3 regions of the Lactobacillus amylovorus DSM 20531 genome follow, and region 3 is predicted to be linked to each of the others. Evidence: predicted binding sites of a transcription regulator. Region 3 holds the regulator's gene; each other region holds the start of a gene.
What was found. Region 3 encodes NrdR, which represses ribonucleotide reductase genes. Its sites were predicted from a motif close to ACACNATATATNGTGT; they were not measured.
Positions count from the first base shown of each region.

Region 1: nrdD (anaerobic ribonucleoside-triphosphate reductase) is a predicted target of NrdR. The motif match lies at 5,974-5,989, and genes of this name have one in related genera.
Region 2: pnuC (nicotinamide riboside transporter PnuC) is a predicted target of NrdR. The motif match lies at 5,467-5,482, and genes of this name have one in related genera.

Region 1 covers NZ_CP017706.1:963,822-971,779, forward strand. The annotation lists gene LA20531_RS05035 (MDR family MFS transporter) at 1-1,079, opposite strand, end outside; gene LA20531_RS05040 (DUF438 domain-containing protein) at 1,178-2,386, opposite strand; gene LA20531_RS05045 (iron-sulfur cluster assembly protein) at 2,386-2,967, opposite strand; gene nrdG (anaerobic ribonucleoside-triphosphate reductase activating protein) at 3,038-3,751, opposite strand; gene nrdD (anaerobic ribonucleoside-triphosphate reductase) at 3,735-5,930, opposite strand; gene LA20531_RS05060 (hypothetical protein) at 6,039-6,374, opposite strand; gene LA20531_RS05065 (BspA family leucine-rich repeat surface protein) at 6,322-6,801, opposite strand; gene LA20531_RS11135 (hypothetical protein) at 6,877-7,035, opposite strand; gene LA20531_RS05070 (carboxylate--amine ligase) at 7,152-7,958, opposite strand, start outside.
Region 2 covers NZ_CP017706.1:1,488,524-1,496,481, forward strand. The annotation lists gene LA20531_RS07735 (prolyl aminopeptidase) at 1-255, opposite strand, end outside; gene LA20531_RS07740 (ATP-binding cassette domain-containing protein) at 377-1,981, shown strand; partial or broken gene LA20531_RS07745 (PAS domain-containing protein) at 2,163-2,908, shown strand; gene LA20531_RS07750 (hypothetical protein) at 2,915-3,259, opposite strand; gene LA20531_RS07755 (cell surface protein) at 3,321-5,243, opposite strand; gene pnuC (nicotinamide riboside transporter PnuC) at 5,521-6,258, shown strand; gene LA20531_RS07765 (mucin-binding protein) at 6,465-7,958, shown strand, end outside.
Region 3 covers NZ_CP017706.1:521,260-529,217, forward strand. The annotation lists gene dnaI (primosomal protein DnaI) at 1-797, opposite strand, end outside; gene LA20531_RS02690 (replication initiation and membrane attachment family protein) at 814-2,163, opposite strand; gene nrdR (transcriptional regulator NrdR) at 2,166-2,633, opposite strand; gene coaE (dephospho-CoA kinase) at 2,636-3,238, opposite strand; gene mutM (bifunctional DNA-formamidopyrimidine glycosylase/DNA-(apurinic or apyrimidinic site) lyase) at 3,235-4,065, opposite strand; gene polA (DNA polymerase I) at 4,074-6,737, opposite strand; gene LA20531_RS02715 (hypothetical protein) at 7,065-7,295, opposite strand; gene LA20531_RS02720 (SLAP domain-containing protein) at 7,543-7,958, shown strand, end outside.

The sequences.
Region 1 (7,958 bases), 440 kb from region 3:
GGTCCAAACGCACGCCCGATCCCGGAAGCCACCATGTTGGCACCTTGGTACTTGCCTTTACTGGTGAGTGGTGACAAGTCGTTGACGTAAGCAGGAATAGCTGGGAACGCGGTTGATTCACCCAAGGTCAAGATGAACATTGATAAAGCGAAGTGCGCGAAGTCTTTGGCAAAAACTAATGTGATAAACGATAGTGAGAACATGCAGATCCCAAAGATGATCTGATGGAAGAGATTTTTAAAAATATTAGGAAAACGAGCCAGGATCCCTTGCATGATGACGATAACGCCGGCATTAAGGGTCCAAAGCAAGCTGTACAAGTGGAATGGAATTCCAAGTGAAACCATGTAAACGGACAAGTTGGATTCCCAGTTCATGTACATCAACCACGTTACGCCCAGGGTGGTGAAGAAGACCATCGTCATAATGAAGTTGCGCTTTGGCATTGGTTCTGCCTTGTGCTTTTCGCCCTTCTTATGCTTGGCCATTCTTTCCTTGTGGAAGGCGATAATTGGCTTGTAGTTGAAGACTGCATTGATGAAGGCAATTACAAAGAGTAGTGCCGCAATCACGAATAGAAGCGTAATTGAGAAGTCGTAGAGGTATCCTACGATCAAAGTACCGGTTACCACACCCAAGTTTTGTGAGAAGTACAAAACGTTGAAAACGTAGCGGCCCGGATATTTTTTCAAACTAGTGGCAACGGAGTTGATCAAAGTTCCGTTCCAGCCGCCCAAGAAGCCGGTCAAAGTCAGCCAGACCCAATATTCTGGCCAGCCATGAAATGCGGCCATCAAAAATAAGACTGCGGCATCTAGACCTAAGCCCCAGAGCATCAATGGGTACGGATTGTATTTATCATAAAGACGTCCTGAAATAATTGAGCCGAGGATGTTGCCAGCACAGTTACAGAACAGGACCACACCAATGATTGACAGACTGATGTGCAGCTGTTTGTTTAAGTAAACAGAAGTTAATGGCCAAATGAAACTAGCACCGATCCAAGTAGCTAATACACCTACGATCAGCCAAATTAACTTAATTTCATCAGTTTTAATTTTTCCATGTGCATTTTTCATATTTGCCTCCCTAATGTTCTTTTTCTCCATTGTCTAGCTTATCAAGAAGTACAAAAAAAGAACAGTGCCAAGCTGACACTGTTCGTAAACTATTTAACTTATTCTGTTTTCTTTTGTCCCGTCAATTTTTCAATGTCGGTGATATCTTGCGCCACCTCGAGGCATCCCAGATACTGATCATCGTCATCATGGACGGCGTAGTAACGCAAATAGAGCTTTCTACCCATCTTTCTTGGCGTGAACCAATATGAGATCTCGTTCTTCTTACCTTCATGAAATTCCTTGAAGATCTTCTCGATGATTGGCTTGCTGGCCGGTGTGTGGCAGGAGAAGACGGAGTTGCCGATCGCGTTTTTAGAATGAGGGAAAATATTCGCACCGCCGCCAAAGTAGGCAACTTTGTCGTTGGCATCGACGAAAGTTAAAGCAAATGGCAACATATCTAAAATTGCGGACAGTTGTTTTAGATTCAATGATCCTTCCTTGAAGTTAATGAACAAGCTGGAAAGATTATCAACCGAAATTGGGCCGGCAGCCTTTGGTTCTGCTTTTGGCTTCCAATTCATTGGTGGGTTGATCAAGGTGTAACCGATTTGCTTTTCTTCTTGCTTAACGTTTTCCCAATCTTCGGGGGATGCCACTTCATCGATCATTGGAATCATGATGTCTTCTTCTTTGAAGATCATCTCGAGTACTTCGTGGCTAGTTTCCTTGATTGCCTTATCTAATTTTTTTGCATCAATTGGATCAGTATTAGCAATCTCATTTGCTTGTTTAATTAAACGTCTAATCTTGTCATCCACGCCCCACATTACTTGTGGCGGAGCAGTGATGCCGTACTTGGTCATTAGTGGAAAAAGCGAGGTCTCTTTTCTCGCATAGTGCTTATCGATCGTGGCTAAATCAGACAATGCTTGTTTAATTTTATCTAAGGTTTCATCAGATTTGTTATCTTTCCACTTTTTCAAGTTAGGCAATAAAAAGTCATTGACCAGCGACTTGATAACCACGTTTTCCTGCTTGATTGTGTTCACCGGATGACCTGGCATGGAAAAATCAGGATTCTCCTTGTTTTCCTTGATATTGCCCCTAAACACATCAGCGTGAACGTTACACAAATATTGAATCTTGCGTGGATCCAAACCTTGTGCGATTAATTCCCGCTCTGCTGCCGTAATTTCAGATACGTCGACCTTATCGAACGCCTCCTGAAACATCTTCTTCGCTGTCGCAAAATCGCCGCCATCTTGGATATAATGCAAGATCTTGAGCAGTGCCTCTTGTCTTTCTTTACTTAAATTCGCCATTATTCAATCACCTTGTAGCCCTTTTCTTCAAAAGCCTGTTTAATCTTGTTTAAATCGATCTTCATTGCTTGTGCACCAAGCGGAATCGTCATTACTCTACCTACTGTGCTGAGCAAGCCTGGAATCTTAATTCTGGTAAAACCGCAGTCATACATAATCTGGATAAAATCAGGATATTCATCAGCCAGCTTTTTAATTGGCACAGAAAAGTCGATGACTTTTTGTTCTCTTTCAGTATCTTCGATCTCTTCTTTTTCACTTTGATCATCAAGCATCCCCAGCTGCTTCTTAGCGGCCTCAGTCATCCTCTCAGGCGACCAAACAGGATACCAGACTAATTGTACCTGACATGAATCAATGCCGTTAACGGTCAATACAGCCTGTTTAATGTGATCTTGCAAATAAGTAGAAAGTGGACAGCCACTGATCGTCAAAGTCATCTTTACCGTGGCCTTCGTACCATCAATATCAATGCCGTAGATCAAACCCAAGTTAACAATGTCAACCTGCAATTCTGGATCGATGACCTCTTGCAAGGCCGTCATAATCTGATCAACTAACTCTATTTTTTCTTCTTTCATCATTTTTCTCCACAAAATAAGGGTAACTGTAAATCTAATTTTACAATTACCCCTTGTTTTTATCTATTATCTATCTTTGCAATTTGTCCCAAATAACAACTTTGCCAGTCTTCAATGACTTAGGCACGTCGATAATTCGTTGGTTGCTTGAACCTCTAAACTGCAAGGTCAAATCCTTCTTTGCTTCAAGGAATCGTCCATCAACTAAGATATCGATCTTTGACAGCATCTCTTTTTTATCAGGAGTTTCCTTTTGCAGTTCATCCCAAGTGTAGCCGGACCAAGACCAGATGTCCTTGGTATGACCGAATTCTTTTCTCACCCGATTGATAATTTTTAAACAAACCCAGGTGTTCAAGAATGGTTCGCCGCCCAAAAGGGTTAAACCTTGGACATAAGGTTGTGACATATCTTCGATGATTTTGTCTTCAAGATCTTGCGTATAAGGCTGACCATAGTTGAAGTTCTGCGCAGCCAAGTTGTAGCAGCCCGGACAATCAAACAAACATCCCGATACATAAAGACTGCATCTTACGCCTTCACCATCAACGAAGTTGAATGGCTTGTAGTCCGCAATCTTGTGCAAACTATGTTCTTCGCTCTTCCATTCTTGCGGCTTAGGGTTCTTTGGCATTGCCCTTTGCTTAAGCAACTTCTTTGCATGATCGACCTGAGGCTTATATTGATTTGAGTCAACAAATACCGTATCGCCATCAATATTAACCTTGATCAAACTGCTTCGAATGTCAGGGCCTTCTTGATCGTTTTTATCTTTCTTTGGCATTTTCTTCGATTTCCTCTTCAGCTTCTTCGCGTACCAAGCCCATGGTCATGTGCTTTACTCTGTGAGCAATTTCTTCATGACGACCGTGAACCATAGGTCTCTTCAAAGGATTACCAAGGTAGCCGCAGGTTCTCTTTACACAGTCACAGGTACGTGGATCGTGGTTGCCGCAGACTGGGCATTGGAAGCCTTTAGCAGTAGCCTTGAATTCACCGGCGAAACCACACTTGTAGCACTTGTCGATTGGGGTGTTGGTACCAAGGTAGCCTACCTTGTCGTAAGCCCAGTCCCAAACGGCTTCAAGAGCTGCTGGGTTTTGCTTCAAGTTAGGGTATTCGCAGTAGTGGATGAAACCACCGGCAGCGTATTTTGGATAATCCATTTCGAAACTCAACTTTTCAAATGGAGTTGGGTGCTTTCTAACATCGTAGTGGAATGAGTTAGTGTAGTATTCCTTGTCAGTGATGTCCTTGACCTTGCCGAACTTAGCAGTATCAAGTCTGCAGAAGCGGTCGGTCAAACTTTCACTTGGAGTTGAGTACAAGCTGTAGTGGTAGTGGTTAGGATCGTCCTTTTCCCACTTAGCACATAAGTCATGCATCTTCTTAACGATCTCAACAGTGAAGTCGTGAGCTTCATTGTTGTGTTCCCAATCGGAACCGTAGAAGACAGTACCTACTTCGTAAAGGCCGATGTAGCCCAAGGAAATAGTGGCACGCCCGTTCTTGAAGAGGTCGTTAACGTTGCCATCTTCTGAAAGACGCTTGCCAAATGCACCGTATTGGTAAAGGATTGGTGCGTTGACTGGCTTAGCTTCGGTTACGCGGTGAGCCTTGAATTGTAAGGCTTCGTGGCAAGTTTGCATTCTAACGTCGAAGATCTTCCAGAACAAGTCCATATCGCCGTGACTTTCCATAGCGATTCTTGGCAAGTTAACAGTGACAACACCTAAGTTCATTCTGCCTGAGTTAACTTCCTTGCCGTTCTTGTCCTTCCAACCTTGTAAGAATGAACGACAACCCATTGGACACTTGAATGAGCCGGTGATTTCTTTAATCTTGTCGTAGCTCAAAACGTCTGGGTACATCCTCTTGGTTGAACATTCGATGGCAAGCTTCTTAACATCGTAGTTAGGATCGCCTGGGTGCAAGTTAAGCCCTCTCTTAAGAGTGAAGAGCAGCTTTGGGAAGATAGCAGTTCTGTGTTCTTTACCCAAACCAGCAATTCTGATTCTTAAGATGTCTTTTTGGATTTCTTTTTCAATCCAAGAAGTACCAAGACCGAAGCCCAAGCTAGTAAATGGTGTTTGACCTTGGCTTGAGAACATAGTGTTGATCTCGTATTCAAGGCTTTGCATAGCGTCGTAGATGTCTTTCTTGGTACGCTTCTTAGCAAAAGCATCTGCTTTTTCTTCATCGTCAATTAATTCTTTAGCATCCTTTAAGTGCTTTTCGTAGTTCTTTTGAGCAAAAGGAGCTAAAACTTCATCGGCACGGTCGAATGAACAACCACCGTATTGGCTTGAAGCAACGTTAGTAATGATTTGGGCAACTTGACTAGTAGCAACGCCGATTGAGTTAGGACTTTCCATGTAGGCATTACCAATCTTGAAGCCGTTGGTAAGCATTTCTTTGAAGTCGATCAAGCAGCAGTTAGACATTGGTGAAAGTGGCGTGTAGTCTAAGTCGTGCCAGTGAATGTCGCCGCGAAGGTGGGCTTTAGCGATGTGTTCAGGCATCATGGTCAAACCAACGGTCTTACCTACTGTACCAGCGGTCAAATCACGTTGGGTACTGAAGACATCACTATCTTTATTTGCGTTTTCGTTAACGATGGTTGGGTCTTTATGAACTAAGCGTTCCAAACGGCTCTTAGTATCAATTTGTTTTTCCCATTCGGCGACGTCGTGCTTGCGGTAAGCAACATACTTTTTGGCAGCTTCAATATAGCCCAGTTCATTCAAGCTTTGTCTAAATGCGGTCGCAACATCTTGTGCCGTTACGGTGTCATCATCAAGCTTGTCCATAATCTTGCTTAAAATAATTGTCTTAACATCATCTAAGCCGAGAGCGTGAATAACCATTTCCAATTTGAATAATTCGAACGGATATTTAGAGCCGTCACGCTTAACGAACATTGTTGGTGTTTCTAGCTTTTGCTCCAATTCTTGCTTTAACATAAAGATCAACCTCTCTAAATCTATGAATCAATCTTACCATAAAACACAATATCTTGTATTCTATACGTATAAAGACATCTATACCTTGTATTTAGCAAAAGGCTGCTGTTAAGAGATTTTGAGCACGAAAAAAAGTTGGGAGAAATTTTTCCCAACTTTTTTAGCACCTGTTTGTGGCAAAGTCTTTTGATTTTGTTTCTTGTTAGCTGACACTACATCTTGTGGTTTAGCTGTTGCTTGAGGATGTTGTTTGGTTTGTGTGTTATTCAATACGGTACCTTGTGGCTTAGTAGTGTTCTTTACTGCAGCTGCTGGAGCGTACTTTCTACCATGTCTGTTGGTTGCATTTTCTGCGTGTGGCTTGACGGTCTTACCGTTGTCCTTAGTCTTGTTAGGCTTGTTTTCTGGTTTGACTGGAGCCGTGGTTGGTTGAGCCGGAGTCACAGGAGTTTCTGCTAGTAGCAATTTCACCCAAATGCTTTTGAATTTCGTTTACAGCTTCTTCAGCAGAGTTAAATGCTTTAACTGGAAGTGTTTCAACAACTTGGCCGTTGATTTCTACTTTGTATAAGTAGTGTTGGGCATTATCTTTGCCAAAAACATCAGTACCTCTATGAGCATTATCTTGAATTTCCCAGTTACTTAAGTTAACCAAACATTGAATCTTATAATCACTTAAGAAATTAGAAGTAAAATTAGTTACTTTAGAAACATCCCAATTTTCCAAACCATCGATTTCAACCAAATTATGATCCATCGCAAAAGTTTGAGCTATCCTATCGACGCCAGTTGTATCCAAAGCACCAACATCAAGCTTCTGCAAGGTACCTGAACTAGCAAAGGCATAAGATAAATCAGCAGTGTTTGGAATGACTACATCGCCAACATAGGTAACGCCAGTCTTTGTCTTTACTTCAACATTGCCATCGCTTAAATTACCATAGTCTCAGTCATTAATATTTACTGCTCTTCCGGCTAAATAACCATTAAAAGAACCCCAAAAGGCATCTGAATATGGGCTAGCTTGTACATTAGTAGCTGGTGCCGCAACAGAAATCCCCATAATAGCTGCTGTCGCAATAATACCTAACTTTTTAATTTTCATCCTTTTTTCCTCCTTGAAAAAATTCATTGTCATTATATAACCAATTATTTATTCCAAAGATAGAAACAAAAATAAAAAAGCTTGGAAATAACTTCCAAGCTTTCTTAAATATTCAATTACTTATTTTTCTTGAAGTATTGACCCTTGTTTACTTCGTAGTACTTCTTGTAACGAGCGTAGTAGTTGTGGAACATGTACTTCATCAAAAGCCAACGCTTAAAGTTGCGGTCTTTGTCGTAAAAGACAGTAGTACCATAACGACCTTCGTGAATTAATTCTTCTGCAGTGTCCTTAGCTTCGTTTTCAAAGGCGTATTCCTTAAAGATCTTAACTGGTACACCCATCCATAAAACGTGCTTAGACTTCAACTTATTGCCGTATACGGTGTCCTTATCCTTCAAGCTGTCTTCAACGTAATCGTCGATGTACCACTTAGCCAAGTTGTAACCGTTCAAAGTTACGTAGAAGCTTGAACGACCTTGACGCAAGTTGATTTCGAAGAACTTGTATTGGCCGTCACGAGTATCGTACTTGATATCGAAGTTAGCCATACCAGTGTAGTTCAACTTTTCAAGGAAGGCTTGAACTTGTTCGTATAACTTTTCGTCGTATGCTGGCAAGATAGTCATGTAGTTACCGATTGATTGTGGGGTTGGGTCTTCCAATAATGGGTGACCTAAGCACATCATCTTAACTTGGTGGTTCTTGTCAACGTAAGCATTCAAGGTTCTCATGTTTGAGTCATCACCAGGGATGAAGTCTTGCAAAATAAGGTCTTCAGTATAACCATTGGTGTAGATCTTGCCTACGATATCCTTGAATTCATTTTCATCGTGGATGGTGAAAGTCTTCTTACGACCTTCGAATTGGCAGTTAAGCCATGAAACTGGGTCTTCTGGCTTAAGTTCTACTGGGAATTGGAA
Region 2 (7,958 bases), 970 kb from region 3:
AGTTAAATACTTTTTAGCGATTTCAGGATCAGAATAGTCAGGTTGATCTGAATAAAGAGAACCCAATTGATCGTACATGGTAACTTGAACGTTAAGACCTTGCTTCTTCAATTGTTCAGCAGTGTCTTCCCAGTATTCGTGGTTGCCGCCAGGACCACCGTGAAGAGCTAATAAGTGAATGTCGCCTTCACCTTGAGTATTAGTCCATAAGTGGTAACCGTTGTCTAAAGTGATAATTTTAGTACCAGTTTTCATAGAATTTCCTTTCAGTCTTTATTAAAAATAGAATGTATTACATTAATTATCGTATCAGATTGAGAAAAAGACAAGTATGCGAGTATAATGAATGGTTCAAGTATATAAAAAAGGAGAGTTTATGAGTCTTAAATATGCTAAAAAAAGCCAATTAATCTGTTTTACGATCTTGGCAGCAATTAAAGCCTGCAACATCGTCTTTGTAGCTTATATGATTCAAGTCATGTTGAACGTTGCTTCTTCTGGCTCTCATGACTACATGCACTTAATTAGATTGGCTTTATTAACTGCATTAGGTCAATTGTGCTTTATGGCCAGCAACTTTGTTTACGAAACGGTTAAGATGGGAATTATTCGTGACGTAAACATGACATTAAAAAAGGCCAATCTTCGGTATCTAGTTGATCAAGGCGATCCGGATATAAAAAGCGGTTTGTCGCTGATGACTAATGATTTAAAACAAATTGAAACTAATCGTGTGACCGCTCAACTAGATATGATTTTCCAGGGGTTGTCATTTATTGGTGCCATTAGCTTTGCTTTTTATAGTTCTTGGCAAATGACTTTAGTATTTGTAATAGCAACGATTGCACCTGCTGTAGTGCAGATGATCACTAGTCCAATTATTACTAAAAAGTCAAAGATTTGGGCAAAAACTAATGCTAATTATACGCAGCATGTTTCAGATTCATTAAATGGTGCTCAGGCTACCAAGCTTTATAACGTGCGAACAAATATTGTAACGCGTGCGTCAAATGCTGCCCAGCAAATGGAAAACGCGTTAAGAAATATGACTTTGACGCAGGCATGGGCACTAGAATTAATTTATTCTGCAGCTGAGCTTTTCTGTTTCATCATTCCATGTACCGTAGGTGGGATCTTGATGATGCAAGGCAACTTAAAAGTAGGTACTTTGGTAATGATGGTTGATTTGGCAATGAATTTTATCACGCCAGTTGTTACATTGTTTAACGAATTTAACCAAGTTAAGTCAACCGTACCGATGTGGGAAAAGACTCAAGAAGCTTTGAAACATGTGATGAAAGATGACAAGCAAAAGATCGATCATTTTGAAGGAATGAAAATTGATGATTTGTCTTATGTAACAAGTTCTGATCATAAGCGAATTTTTGATGGAGTTAATATAGAAGTTAAACCTGGTGAAAAAGTATTGCTTATGGCGCCAAGTGGCTGGGGGAAAACAACGTTGTTGCGCCTTCTTTTGGGATCAAAAAGACCTAAAGATGGGAAGATTTTGCTTAATGGCAAAGATGTAACTGGTAATTGGGATGCAGCGCATAATTATTTCTCCTATGTTAATCAAAAGCCGTTCATGTTTGACGATACGTTGTGTTTTAACATTACGCTTGGCCGAAAGGTGAGCGATGAAAAGCTGAAGCAAGTAATCCATGAAGCTGGACTTGATGATTTGGTTAAGAGCCAAGGCCTAGATAAGCAAGTGGGTGAAAATGGTAGTGAATTGTCTGGTGGGCAGATTCAAAGAGTAGAAATTGCTCGTGCTTTATTATCGGGCAGACCAATCTTGTTGGCTGATGAAGCAACGAGTGCGCTTGATCCTAAATTGTCACTAGATATTCATAAAACATTACTTGAGAATCCTAATGTTGCGGTAATAGAAGTAGCCCACAAAATCTCACCTGAGGAAAAAGCAATGTTTGATGTGATTATTCATTTGGATAAGCATACCGTTGAAACAAAGATGTAGTGAAATTAACAGGAAAAGTACTACTTTGTAAGTGGTACTTTTAAAAAATAAAATATATAAAATTTTATATAATAGAGTTTGAAGAATTATTGCTAAATTTATATCAATCCAATTTAATTGAAATCGTTTACAAATTATAATTAGAATTAAGAAGATTCTTTATTAGTAGGAGGAAAAAATTATGGCAGAACCTAAATGGCTTAAGGATATGAATCCTGATGAATACTTAAAAGAAGATTTTTAAGCTAAGGGTAAATCTAAATATACAGTTGAAGGAATCGATAAAAATGATCCTGAATGGCTGGATAAGGCAGCTAAGAAGGTCCATGCTGCAGAAGGTGACGATTATGTGAAGCTGGATGCGGGGTTACTTACTGTTAACCAACTTAATTGGATGCTTAGAAATACAATTGGGGAAATGACTTTTGTTGACGATAATAATGAATTTCTATGGTACAATCGTCCAACTGATCCAAATTATAAGATGCTTGCTAAACGTACACCAGATCAAGTCGGTGATACTATGAAGGCAATTCACCCTGATGTGCGTGATGTTATTCCTAATGCTAAAAAAGTAGTTCATGCTTTACGTACTAAGCAAGATGGACATGATGATGTCTATATGCCTGTTCCAACTGGTAATTTGAAGAAACTTGTTTTGCACTACTATAAGCGTGTTGAAGATGATAATGGAGATTACGCAGGTATTTACGAATGGGTTCAAGATTTGTATCCACTCGTTAAGTATTTCTGTGAAACTACTGGTCAAAAGTTGGTAGTAGATGATGATACCACAACTGGTGCAACTTATCGTAGAAATTCAGATCCTGATGCTGTAAGTGGTGTTTCAACTAAGGCTGAAAAGGTAGAAAAAACTAAAAAAAAACAGAAGAACCAGATACTACAACAGGTGCTTCACAACATTAATATTTATCAATAGAAAAACTCATCAATTGACTCAATTTTAGAATCATTGATGAGTTTTTTGTTAATTAATAGGATTGATTTCTTTACTGCAATCATTATTTCTTCAGTAGTGTTATCGCTAGTGATGTCGTGCTGTGGATATGCAAAGTAAGGAACTATTTGATGATTTTCAGGAATATTTGAATCGATAATTTCTTTTAATCTTTTGTTGCTAATAAATATTGCAGCATTAGCTGGTGCAGAATAATATGCACCAACTTTATTACCATAGGGATCGTAATAATTAATCTCTAAACAGTTAGCTGAATTAATATTTTTAGTAATAGAAGAATTTTGTTCGCTTTTTAGCATATTAAAGCCTCCGCTTTATTAATGCGGTTACATTTAAATCTATAGTAACAGTAATTTTTAGTTAATTTTTCTTGTTGATGAATGAACCTAATGCCGTGATTGTTGCAGCAATACTTGCTAAAACAATGCCTGTAGTAATGAGGTTAGTCTTATCTTCACCGGTTTCTGGAAGTCCAACTTCTTTTGAGGTTTCAGTTACATTTTCATTTTCTACTTCTGCTTTCGGTTTAGTTGTTTTTTCACTAGATTTCTCGGTTACAGCAGTAGAAGTTACTTCTTTTTGATTTTTTTCGATTACATTTTTAGGAAGTGGAGCAATAGCTTCTTCTGTTGATTCTTCTCCAGCTGGTGTTTCATTTTCATCTGTACCATCTAGATCCAATACATCTTCATTTAATGGAGGAGTAAAATCTTCTGTATTGTCAGGAGTTTCCTCTGGTTTAGGTTGTGGAGCAGGAGTATCTGGAGTTGGATTTTCAGGCTCAGGTTCAGGTTTAGGATCAGGCTTTTCAGGTTCTTCAATTTCTACGAATGGTGGTGTTAAGTCCCAACGGTGTGTTTCACCACTAACAGTAACTTTGTTACCAATAATATTACCGTCAATGTTAACAGCATTTGTAATATGAGCGTTGGTTGCTAGAACACTTCCCAAATGGTAGTCTCCAGCAAAATGTAATTTATTAACATCTGTACCGAAGTTCCAGAGCAATTTATTAAATTGATTTGGAGTTTCAGAAGAACCGCCAATATTATTACCATCAGCATATTCCAGTACAAGGTGAGTTTGAACTGTTAAATCTCCACCTTGAATATTAATTACATTTAAAATAATCATTGGAGCTTCAGCACCAGCAGGAATACCTTTGATCGTAATATTACGTTTGTCGCCTGAAAGGTGTGCGGCATCAATTGTTACATAAATAGGTTCCTTACTGTCGCCAGCATTCTTTATAGCCTCAGAAACATCGATCCAACTATTGTTGAGATCATTAAAATCGGCTTTAACTCCTTCAATCTGTGCTTGACTATCCCAGTTATCTGACTTTTGACTTAATTTATCTAGTTCGCCTTGAATATCAATTTTTTGATCGGCTTGAACAATGTGGTTATAAGGAATATCTACTTTTCTCCAGTCAGGTTTTTCTGCAGTTCCATAGTTAACTTCAATTGCTCCATCATTTTCAAATGAACGGTATTCAATGTCTGGTCCAAAGATGACTACTTTGTTGTCACCATCGATTTTGTTAAGTCCATTGAGATTGCCAACATAGTGGATATCACCGTTGGTTAAATTATTGGTTGCATTTGAATTGGTACCAAAATTTGTACCAGAAAGTTTATCTGCAGCAATATTACCTGCAATATGACCATTTTGGGTCACTTCATTACCGAAAATATGGAAGATACCAGCGATACCTAAAGGATGTTTATCTGCCAAATCTTTAATATGATCTGCCAATTCTTCCTTGGTCATTTCATTGATATTTGGTTTATCTTTTTTATTTGTACCTTCTTTAGAAGTATTAATATTATTATTTTGAGATACATTTTCTTCAGATTTTGAATTTATATCTTCAACTGGAGTAGTACTTTCAGCTTCTTCTGTTTGAATTGGTTGCTCAGTATTAACAGATGTTTCTGGATCTGTTTTTTCTTGAGTAGATACATCTGTATCAGTTTGCACAGTAGTTGTAGTACTATCATCAGTATTTTCAGAGTAATTAGCTGAAACTTCAGTATTATCAGTAGTTAAAGTGTCTGCTGTATTATTTTCTACAGGAACACTTTCTTCTACTACTGAAGTTGTATCACTTATTACTTCATTTGAAGTTGTATCATCAGTCATTTCATTTTGAATTGCTTCAGAGGCTGCTGAGACAATTGGCGCACTAGGACCAGCTAGTATGCCGAAACTTAATAACACTGCAACAGCACCCTTAGCCAATTTGCGAATAGCAAATTGCGTTTTCTTTGTCTTGAACATTTTTGGTACCTCCGTAACACATAATTAATATATTCTTTTTCCTTTCTTGGATACATTATATGACATAATGTCACTTGCAAAAATAAAAATGAAAGCGCTTTTAAAAACTTAACAAATAAAAAATTATGGTACTAACGTAAATCAAAAAAATGTCAATACTTGTATTTAATTTTGAGTCCACTATACTAGATAACGATGCTTTTTAAATAAAAGAGCGGATAAGGCACAATATATAGTATATTGTGAACCTAAAATAAAAAGGGAGTAGTTTGTATATATGGAAAGACATGAGAATTATTTTGTTTGGCTGTTTAATCAATTAAAGGGGTGGCCAGTACAAAACTATTGTTTATGGTTTTTCGCATTTGGTTTTCAATTAGCGTTACTTATTCAAGCAAAGGTTACTAGCGTAACTTTGATCACTTTCATTGGTACTCTTTTGGGTACGCTTTGTGTATTGGCAATTAATGCCACTAAGGCAATTAATGGATGGTTAGGATTGATCTCAGCAGCATGTTTCATCTATGCTGGTTGGTCAGCCAAGAATTATCTTTCTATTTTTGAACAAATTGCTTATATCGCAACTTTGGATTTGCCAGTTATCTTGTCAGTAAGATCATGGAATGATGATACTAAGAACCACTTGAGAAAGTTTGGTGGTAGAGAATGGGTCATCGCCATCGTTGGTACATTGGCCGTTTACTTGGTATCAGGCTTCTTAATTGGTAAGTTCACTAATGACCCACGTCCTTGGGTTGACGCTATCAGTTTTGCTATTTCACTTACTGCTGGTATCATGTGCTTCATGCGTTACAACAACCAATACTTCTGGTGGACTGCAAGTGGTATTTTCCAATTGATTCTTTGGGGTATCACTTATGCGCAAGGGGATGCCAACTTGGCAATGGCGATTAACTCATTGATTTACGTCATTAACGATGTTTTGGCATTTACTGTTTCACCATGGTTCAACATGGGCCGTCGTAAATCTGGACTTAAGGAAATTAGAAACTAGTAATCAGCTAAGAATCAATTCAATATAAAAAGGAAACGTTATCGAATTTCGGTGGCGTTTTTTTCGTACATAAGTGTTTTCTGAAAATCTTTAAGAAATTTAAAAAGAGACGATGTGTCACTATTCATGAAAATGGTTTCATGATAATGTATAAGTATCAAAAGTATAATTAATTTGATACGTATACATAATAGGAGGCCATGAAAATGACATCTAAGAAAAATTTTAAAAAGAAGATGAAGAGATATCACAAGAATCACGAAGATCATAAGGAAATGAGCCCTAGAGCTAAGAAGGCTGCGGCTGGTGCGGCTTCTGCACTTTTGGGTGTTGGAATTATGACAGGCGCAAACACTCATGTTGTTAAGGCTTCAGGATATCGTGAAGATGAGATTGCTGAAGTAGAAAGCGCAAATGTTCTTAGTTCTGAAAAGACTAAGGTAAGAATTAGCGTGCAACCAAGAACTAATAGTACTGAAGATCAAAATGGTGAAGTGATTTCAGATGAAAGTACTGAAACTTCAAATGATGTAGTAACAGATACATCAACTGAAACTGCATCTACCAATTCTGAATCTGTAGCAACTAATGACACAACTGTTGATACAACTTCAACTGAAGGCACAAGTCAGCTCGAAACTCAAAGTACTGAGACGACTACTGAGCAAGTATCAACAACTGGTAATACTTCAAATGAGGAAATTCCTAAGGAAGAGACTAAAACTCCAACTTATGATGATGCTAAAAATGATGTTGAAAACATCAACAATACAAATAATGGCAAGTTAGATGAGGCTATTGAAAATGCCAAAGGCGAAGGCGTAGAAGTTGATGTTGCAAATGGAGAAGACATCACAACCAATGTTAGTGGTATTAAGGATGCTGAAGGAAAACTTGAGGAACATATTCAAAAGCAACTTGATAAGATTAATAAAGCTTTAGAACAATATAGGACTGAACTTAAAAAATACAATAAGGAATCTGTAGAATATAAGAAAAAATTGGCTGAATATAACCAAAAGAAAGCAGACTATATTGAAGAACTAAAAAAATATGGGCTTTGGGATGAAAATGACGTTGATATTGATAAAGTATCGCAAGATTTAATTTTGGATCCAAATGAAAGTTCAAAAGTTACTGTAGTGTATAAAGGCGATAATGTAACAGTAGGAACTGGTAATAAAACTATAGGAACTAATCCGGATACTCAAGTAGTACTAGATCAATTTTATAAAATTAATAAAGAAACACTTGGTGAATTTCTTAGACTTGAATATACAGGTTTTCAAAATTCAAAATATGGCAATGTTGATATTGAAAAAATTTTAGTTTCATTTAGTGGTTGGAAGCCAAACTATGAAAGAGATAAATATGATCCATCAGGTATTTATTTCAACAATAAATTAACGGATGGTTTCTGGTATGTTCATAGTGATGGTGTAACCGTAGATATTACTTTGTACGATAAAGAAGGTAATCCGATTGATTTGAAGGATGGCACCGCATATATTACGGCAGGCTCTTTGAACAGTGAGGGTACAGGTAGTAAGTACATTGAAAAAGCCGAAATTATTAATGACAAAGAACATAATGAGTATGGCGGAAGCGGTCTTGCTTTACCTGAATCTACGGTAAAAGTACATGAGGGTGCCGGAATTTATGGTGGCGATGTTCTTTATTCAGAGAAGAACAATGAAGTG
Region 3 (7,958 bases):
TGTGACTGCAATGCTTCCATGTCCAAATTGGATGAGAAGAAGGTTGGCAAAACATTATCCATTCTTGCCTGCAAAATTACGCCTAAGACGTCATCACGTGACCATTGGCTGAGACTTTCGGCCCCAATATCATCCAGAATAAGCAAATCACATTCGGATAATCTACGGATTTCTTCTTGCAAGCTAATTCGGCTATTATCGTCAAAGTGACTAGCAAGGCCGGCAATAAATGTTGGCACGTGCAAGAAAATGACGTTTTTATTCATGTTGGTAACGACATAATTAGCAAGACCTGCCAAAATATAGGTCTTACCAACGCCGAAATCGCCTGAAAGATATAAACCTTTTTGGTGCGGGTCTTTTTTATACTTCTTCAAGAAATCATAAATTAAAGCAAGAACATTGTTCCGATCGTCTGTAACGTCAATTTCACTTAAACTAACGTCATGCAAACGAGCAGGCAAATCAATGAGCTGCAGCCGTCTTTGCGCTGCCTTTTTACGGTCTTGTGCGATCTTAGCTCTTGTCGGTGCATAGCGAATGTCGATTACCTTGCCGTTTAAAAATAGCTGCGGTGCATAACCGACCATCACCTTGTTGGGATGCGTTTTTTGTGAATAAAATTCGTAAAGATTCGACATGCTATTGCGAATCATCTTTTGATCGATTTTATCCGCATTTTGCTTAAGAAAAGCTTGCACATCAGGATCATGCAAGGCTTGATTCTCCAAAGTCTTTTCATCGCCTAAATTGCGCTGTTTAACAATTTGCTTGATCACATTGCCTATTGGTTCCATTTATTCACCTGCTTTCTTATTTATTGTTCAAATCTTTAAACAAGTCCTTCAATTGCGCAGTAGAAATACCGGAATTGGTATCCACCTTCTTCTTGCTCCAATCGGTGCCCTTTTCTACGCGCTTATTTTGATAGTTATAGTTTCTTCTGGATCTTCGATTATTGCCATTGCCAAAACTATCGCGACGTTTCTTCACGTACTGCAAAGCCTGAACCGCGGTTGCAACACCATGTTGGAGCCAGTCGTTAGCGATCTTGTAGGCCAAGTTTGAGTTCACTACAGTATCGTAAGTCAAACAAGTATAGGTCAGAATATTGATCAAATCTTCTGGCAAACCATACTGGGTGTGCAAATTATTGATAATCTGCCGCTCGCCTGCACTGGCAATGCCGCCCTTTTCTGTTTTTATCTTATACAAAAACTCAGCGGGTGAGCTTTCATTGGCTTCCTTGAGCAACTTCTTATCGTTGTCGTCCAAGCCCTTAATTGCAGCCAAAGCCTTTTTACGGCCTTCATTTACCTGCTTTTGCACGTGTTCTCTAGTGTTAATCCGTTTGTAGTTCTCAGCTAAAGTATTGCTAATGTCGCGCATGTTCAATTCATACGAACCATGAAGGCATGGCAAACTCTCATCCACGAATTCTTTTTCGGACAAGCCATACGTCTGCATCAAAGAGCGAATTTGATTCTTCTTATTATCAACTTCACTAGCTGGAATTTGATAAACCTCATATTGCTCTTTGATAAAGTCCCAATCGATTGCATCCCTGTCGTTAACTTGGGCCACCTCTTCTTCATGAACTTTGTTTTCTTTGGCGGCCTCAATTACATCGCTGGATGGAGTGATTGCTTCATCCCCCGGCAAACGGAACATATCAAAGAAATTAGCCGAAACATCGCGCGCATTCTTAATAGGCTTTTCCCGCAACTTAGCTTCTTTAGCGAACTTGTGGCTTAATTCATGAAAGGTTTCTTCGCCAACTTTTTCCTTAAGCAAACTTGCAAGAAGCGGCGTAGCGAAAAACTTATCAGCACTAGGCACTTTAAGCAATTTAAACACGATGACGTTATTAAAAACATTATCGGATAAAAATGTTTGAACTAACCCCACGGCCTCTAATTTATGAAGCGATGTAAACATCGTCTTTAAGCTACAATCCAGTTGTTCTTGCAGCGAATAGATACCCTTAGAATCGGAAACGATGCCATATGGGTCGTAGTTGCTGATCAAAGTTTGGTACAAAGCAACCGCAATGGCACCAACCAATGGCTGATATAGTTTAATCAGTATTTGTTCATCTTCGGGAAAAAGCGTAACGCGATTGGCTACATAGTAGAGGTGCTTGGGATCAGATGTCTCAAACATTTTTAATTACCCTTTCCCTTTTTGGCCATCATGTCTTCCATAGTCTTCATAAAGCTAGACATGTCTTTAAATTCACGATAAATGGAAGCAAATCTGATGTAAGCAACATCGTCTAGATCAGCCAACTCGTCCATGACATATTGACCAATCTTCTTAGACGAGATTTCGCTGACGCCTTGCTTTCTTACCTTGTTTTCAACGTGATCAACTAATTGTTCGAATTGTTCACTGCTGATTGGACGCTTTTGACCTGCAGCCATTACACCGTGCAAAATCTTCTTGCGGCTAAATGGTTCACGCGTTCCATCATTCTTAATTACTAATAAAGGCGCCGTTTCAATACGCTCAAAGGTCGTAAAACGGAAACCACAGTTTTCACATTCTCGACGTCTTCTAATTGCCCGGTTTTCATCACTAGGACGTGAATCAATAACGCGGGAGGCATTTTGATGACAATTTGGACATTCCATAGCTACCCCTCTTTTTTGATTTTATTTAATAATTGTTCTAGTTTACTTTCTAGTTCTTTTATTGTACCAGTATTTTCAATTACAAAATCAGCCAATTGTGTTTTTTTAGACAACGGCATTTGGCTATTAATCCGCATTCTGGCTTCTTTATCAGTTAAATTATTTCTTTGTTTTAATCGCTCTATTTGAATAGATTCTGGCAAAGTAATTACCAACACACTATTGGCAATATGCTTCTTATCTAAGCCAGATTCAAAATAAACTGGTGCATCAAGGATAACCATATCTTCATTTTGATATGATGTTATCTTTTGTACTGTTTTATCGAAAATTAGAGGATGAGTCAACTGATTTAGTTTATTTAGCGCACTTTTATTACTAAAAACTAATTGACCGAGCTTTTTACGGTTAATCGTCTGGTCAGAATTCAGATATTCTTCGCCAAAATTATCCTTAATTGCTTGCCAAGAAGCATTTTTTGGCTTCATTAAATCATGCGCTATTTCGTCACAGTCGACAATAGGAATATTTTGCTTTTTAAAAAATTGATCCGCGGTGCTTTTGCCTGTTGCAATTCCGCCAGTTAAAGCTAAAACGTATGTCATTTATAAATCACCTGACAATGAGGGCAAAAAGTGGTGCCCCTTCCTGAAACCTTAATCTTTTCCAAAGTCGTGCCACATCTAGGACATGCTTCACCGGCGTGGCCGTAAACTTGTAGCATTTCTTGGTAACCACCAACTTCGCCGTTTGCATCCAAATAGCTATGAACAGTTGTACCGCGCTTTTCTGTGGCAATTTTGATGGTTTCATTAATATTTTTACGCAGATCTTCTACTTTATTGGCAGGAATTTTGTTAGCCAAACTCAAGGGATGGATCTTGCTTTGCCACAAGGTTTCATCGACATAAATGTTGCCTAAACCTGCAACAACAGTTTGATCGAGCAAGACATTTTTGATGTTCTTCTTTTTTCTCTTTAAGCTAGACAAAAAATACTGCTCACTAAATTCCGGCGTATTGGGTTCAACGCCCAGTTTACCGATGCCAGTTGTTTGTCGCTCGGTTCCGGTCAAAACTAGCTGCATACGGCCAAATTTGCGCACATCGTTATAGCGCAAGGCAGTGCCGTCGGTAAAAATAAATTCTACGTGATCATGCTTGTCTTTAGGCGCTTCCGGCGTAGTTAAATGATACTTTCCTTCCATGCGTAAGTGCGACACAATTGTTAAATTATCATTCAAGCGAATCAATAAATACTTGGCATAGCGGTCGATGCGAATAATCTTTTTGCCTGGCAGTTCATTGACAAACTTGTCATGGTCCGTCGCAACGATTTTTGGATACCACAGAATTACTTTTTCAATTGTCTTTCCTTTAATTAAAGGAGTTAAAGTTCTCCGAACAGTTTCAACTTCGGGCATTTCAGGCATCTAATCACCTACTTTGCATCGTACCAATTGTGGCCCCAACCAGAATCAGCAATTAGTGGCACATCAAGCTTAACTGCTGATTGCATTACTTCTGGCACAATCTTCTTGATTGTTTCAAGTTCATCTTTTGGCACATCAAAAATTAATTCGTCGTGCACCTGAACTACCATCTTGGTCTTGAGGTGCAATTCATCAAGCTTCTTTTGCATGTTAATCATGGCAATCTTGATGATATCAGCAGCTGAACCTTGGATTGGTGAGTTGATGGCGGTTCTTTCAGCAAAGGCACGCACGGTGTACTTCTTAGCGTGAATATCTGGCAAGTATCTGCGACGGTGCATAATTGTTTCGGCATAGCCTTTGTCACGCGCTTTTTGCACAGCCTTATCCATGTAATCCTTGATTTGAGGATATTGTTCGAAGTAGTTGTCGATAAATTCTTGGGCACGTTTTCTAGAAATGCCTAAGTTCTTGGACAAACCGTAATCGGAAATACCATAAACGATACCGAAGTTAACAGCCTTAGCGTGACGACGCATCAGTGGCGTTACTTGATCTGGTGAATCCAAGTGGAAAATCTTCATCGCGGTGTGTGAGTGAATATCGTATCCGGTCTTGAAGGCCTCTTGCATGTTTTGATCGCCAGAAACATGGGCCAAGACACGAAGCTCAACTTGTGAATAGTCGCAAGAGAAAATGTAGCCGTCTGGTTCACTTGGCACGAAGGCCTTTCTGATTTGCTTTCCTTCTTCAGTGCGGGTAGGGATATTTTGCAAGTTAGGATCCACACTAGAAAGTCGACCAGTTGCAGTAAAAGTCTGCAAGTAACGTGTGTGCACGCGGCCATCTGGTTGAATGACGTCAAGCAGACCCTTTACATAGGTAGATTGAATCTTGGCAATTTGACGGTAATCCAAAATTTCACTAACGATTGGACTTTGCGTCTTTAATTGATCCAAGACTTCAACTGAAGTTGAGTAACCAGTTTTGGTCTTTTTGATGACTGGCAAACCAAGCTTTTCGAACAAAATGTGACCTAGTTGCTTAGGTGAATTCAAGTTGAACTTTTCACCGGCTTGGCTATAAATCTTGTCTTCGAGTTCCTTCAATTGAACGGCAAATTCATTTTGCAGTTGAATCAAGGTGCTGGCTTCAACCTTCATCCCGTTCATTTCCATTCTGGCTAAAACGCACGCGGTTGGGATTTCGATCGTATCAAACAAGGCATCTTGTTCGTGGTCTTTGAGCTTTTCAAGCAGAGTCTTCTTGAGTGATTCAATGGCGTTGACCTTGGAAGCTAAGTGGTTGAATAATTCATCATCGTCATCAGGGATGTGTTCACTCTTACCTTTGCCGTAGACTTCAAGGTCGGTCTTAACGGAATAATCCCCATAAAGATGGGCAATTTCACCAAGATCGTTGGAGTTATTTTCATTATTGATCAAGTAGGATGCCAAAAGCATGTCGTAATCAAGGCCGTGAGTGTGAATGCCCAAACGATGTGCAGCAACCATTGTTCTCTTCAGGTCAAAGACGTTCTTCTGAATCTTTTCGTCTTCTAAGATGTGCTTGATATTATCTTCTTCAAGCAATTCAACGTCTCTTGAAACGTAGATCTTGTCATTGATCTTCAAACTGAAGCCAACAAAAGGAGCTAGGTGATAGTTGGCACCAAGCATTTCTAAGTAAAATTCAATGGTATCAGCTTCAGTAGCTTTAACATCTTTAACGTTGTCGTCGTTTAAAACAGTGTATTCTACTTTTTCAACTTCGGTGCTATCTTGACCAGCACCTGAAGCATTTAGGTCAGTTAAGAACTTGCGGAAGTTCATCTTTTCGTAGAATTGACGCAGCTTTTCATAATCAACTGGCTGACGTTTTATATCATCAATATCAATGGTGACTGGTGAATCACGGTCAATAGTTGCTAACTTTTTAGCTAAAAATGCTTTGTCCTTATCGTTGATCAAGTTTTCTTTCAGCTTGGACTTCTTCATTTCGTCGATATGATCGTAAATCCCTTCAACGGAACCGTATTTTTGAATCAAACGTGATGCAGTCTTAGGACCAACTTTAGTTACACCAGGGTAATTATCGGAATTATCCCCCATCAAAGCCTTCATATCAATGAATTCAGTTGGAGTGACGCCGTTAACTTCCTTCATATGTTCAGGTGTGTAGGCTTCAAGTTGAGAAACTCCAGATTTGGTCACTTCAACGGTAGTTTTGTCTGAAGCAAGTTGAGTTAAGTCACGGTCACCAGTCACAACTGTGGTAGTAAAGCCGTTCTTCTCACCTTTATCAACAAAAGTACCAATAATATCGTCGGCTTCATAATTCTTCAATTCATAAGTTTTAATACCCAAGTCATGCAGCATTTCTTGAATATAAGGCATTTGTTCGAGCAACTCTTCTGGAGTTTTCGCACGTCCACCTTTATATTCTCCATACATGTTTGTTCTAAAAGTGACTTTTCCTGCATCAAAAGCTACCAAAATATGGGTTGGCTCAACGTCCTTCAAAAGGACATCAAGCATATTCTTAAAAGCATAAATGGCATTAGTGTGCAGGCCATCCGGACTCTTGAAAGATTCTAGTTGACGATAAAGAGCGTAAAAGGCTCTGAAAGCTACAGAGTTACCATCGATTAGAAGTAATTTTTTATCTGCCATTTTATTCCCCTTTTATAAAAATTGTTCTCTATACTTACTTATCTATTTTACCAGTTTCAATAGCAATCTTTTAATAGGAAGTTTAATGGAAAAGAAAAAAGGCTTCACTTTTGTGGAGTCTTGATCATAAATCATTTTTATTACACTAAAACAGTCCCTTTATGTAGAGAACGTCAAAAAAGCCGCCCTAAAATAGGACGACTTCAAAGCATTTAATTAATTAGACCTGAAAGAGGTCTATAACTATTAAAGCACAAAACTTTTTCCAGTCCATCAAATTTATAAAATAAAATTATGATCAGCATCGGTAATATTGCACTCTTGAACCTATAAATTGTTTACATCAATATCTTCAATTTTATAATTTATATATTTAAAATTTGGACCACACATGCTATTAAGTCCATTGCAATAAGGACAAATATCTTCTGCTATTGTTTCAAATTCTGGTACTCTCAGAAATTCTTTTCGAAAATATTTTTTATGACAGAATCCACATCTTTTAAATTCACTGTCTCCTTCAAATTTTTTGTAAAGATCGTCTTCACCTACAAGCATTTTTAGCAATTCCTCTCTCGATAGTTCTATATCTATGCAACTATTCTATCAATTTAAAATATATTCTTCGAAAAGTGTGCTCAATCTAAAGAAAAGACCCTATATACATTATGATTAAATAAAAATTTTAGGCATTAAAGTAATAAATAGCTCCTTACTGCCTAAAATATAGTTATCTCATGATTCTCTATAAGTTATATAATTAGAATTATTAAAGCTATTAATAAGGAAAGAAGATAACAAGAGAATGAATAAACTAGTAAAGTACTCTACAGCAGCACTACTCACTGCAGGTCTATTTGGCATGAACACTCAAACTACTAATGCTGCAACTAGCTACCGGAGATTAACACACAATGCATATGCTTATAACTACAATGGCCAACGTGCAAACAAAAAGCTTTACCGTAAAGGTAGCAGAGTCAAAGTGATTGGAACTATCGAACTAAATGGTAAAAAATACAACATCATTAGTGGTAATATCTACATCAAGACTTCAAATTTTGCTAAACACAGAAATAGTTCAGCACTAACTAACGGCTATGAAACGAGTTTGGTTCGTAATTCTTACGTGTACAATGCCCAAGGCCAACGTATTAAAGGCATGAAACTCCGTAAAGGTCGCAGTGTAACTTATTACGGCAAGCCGGTACGTATCAATGG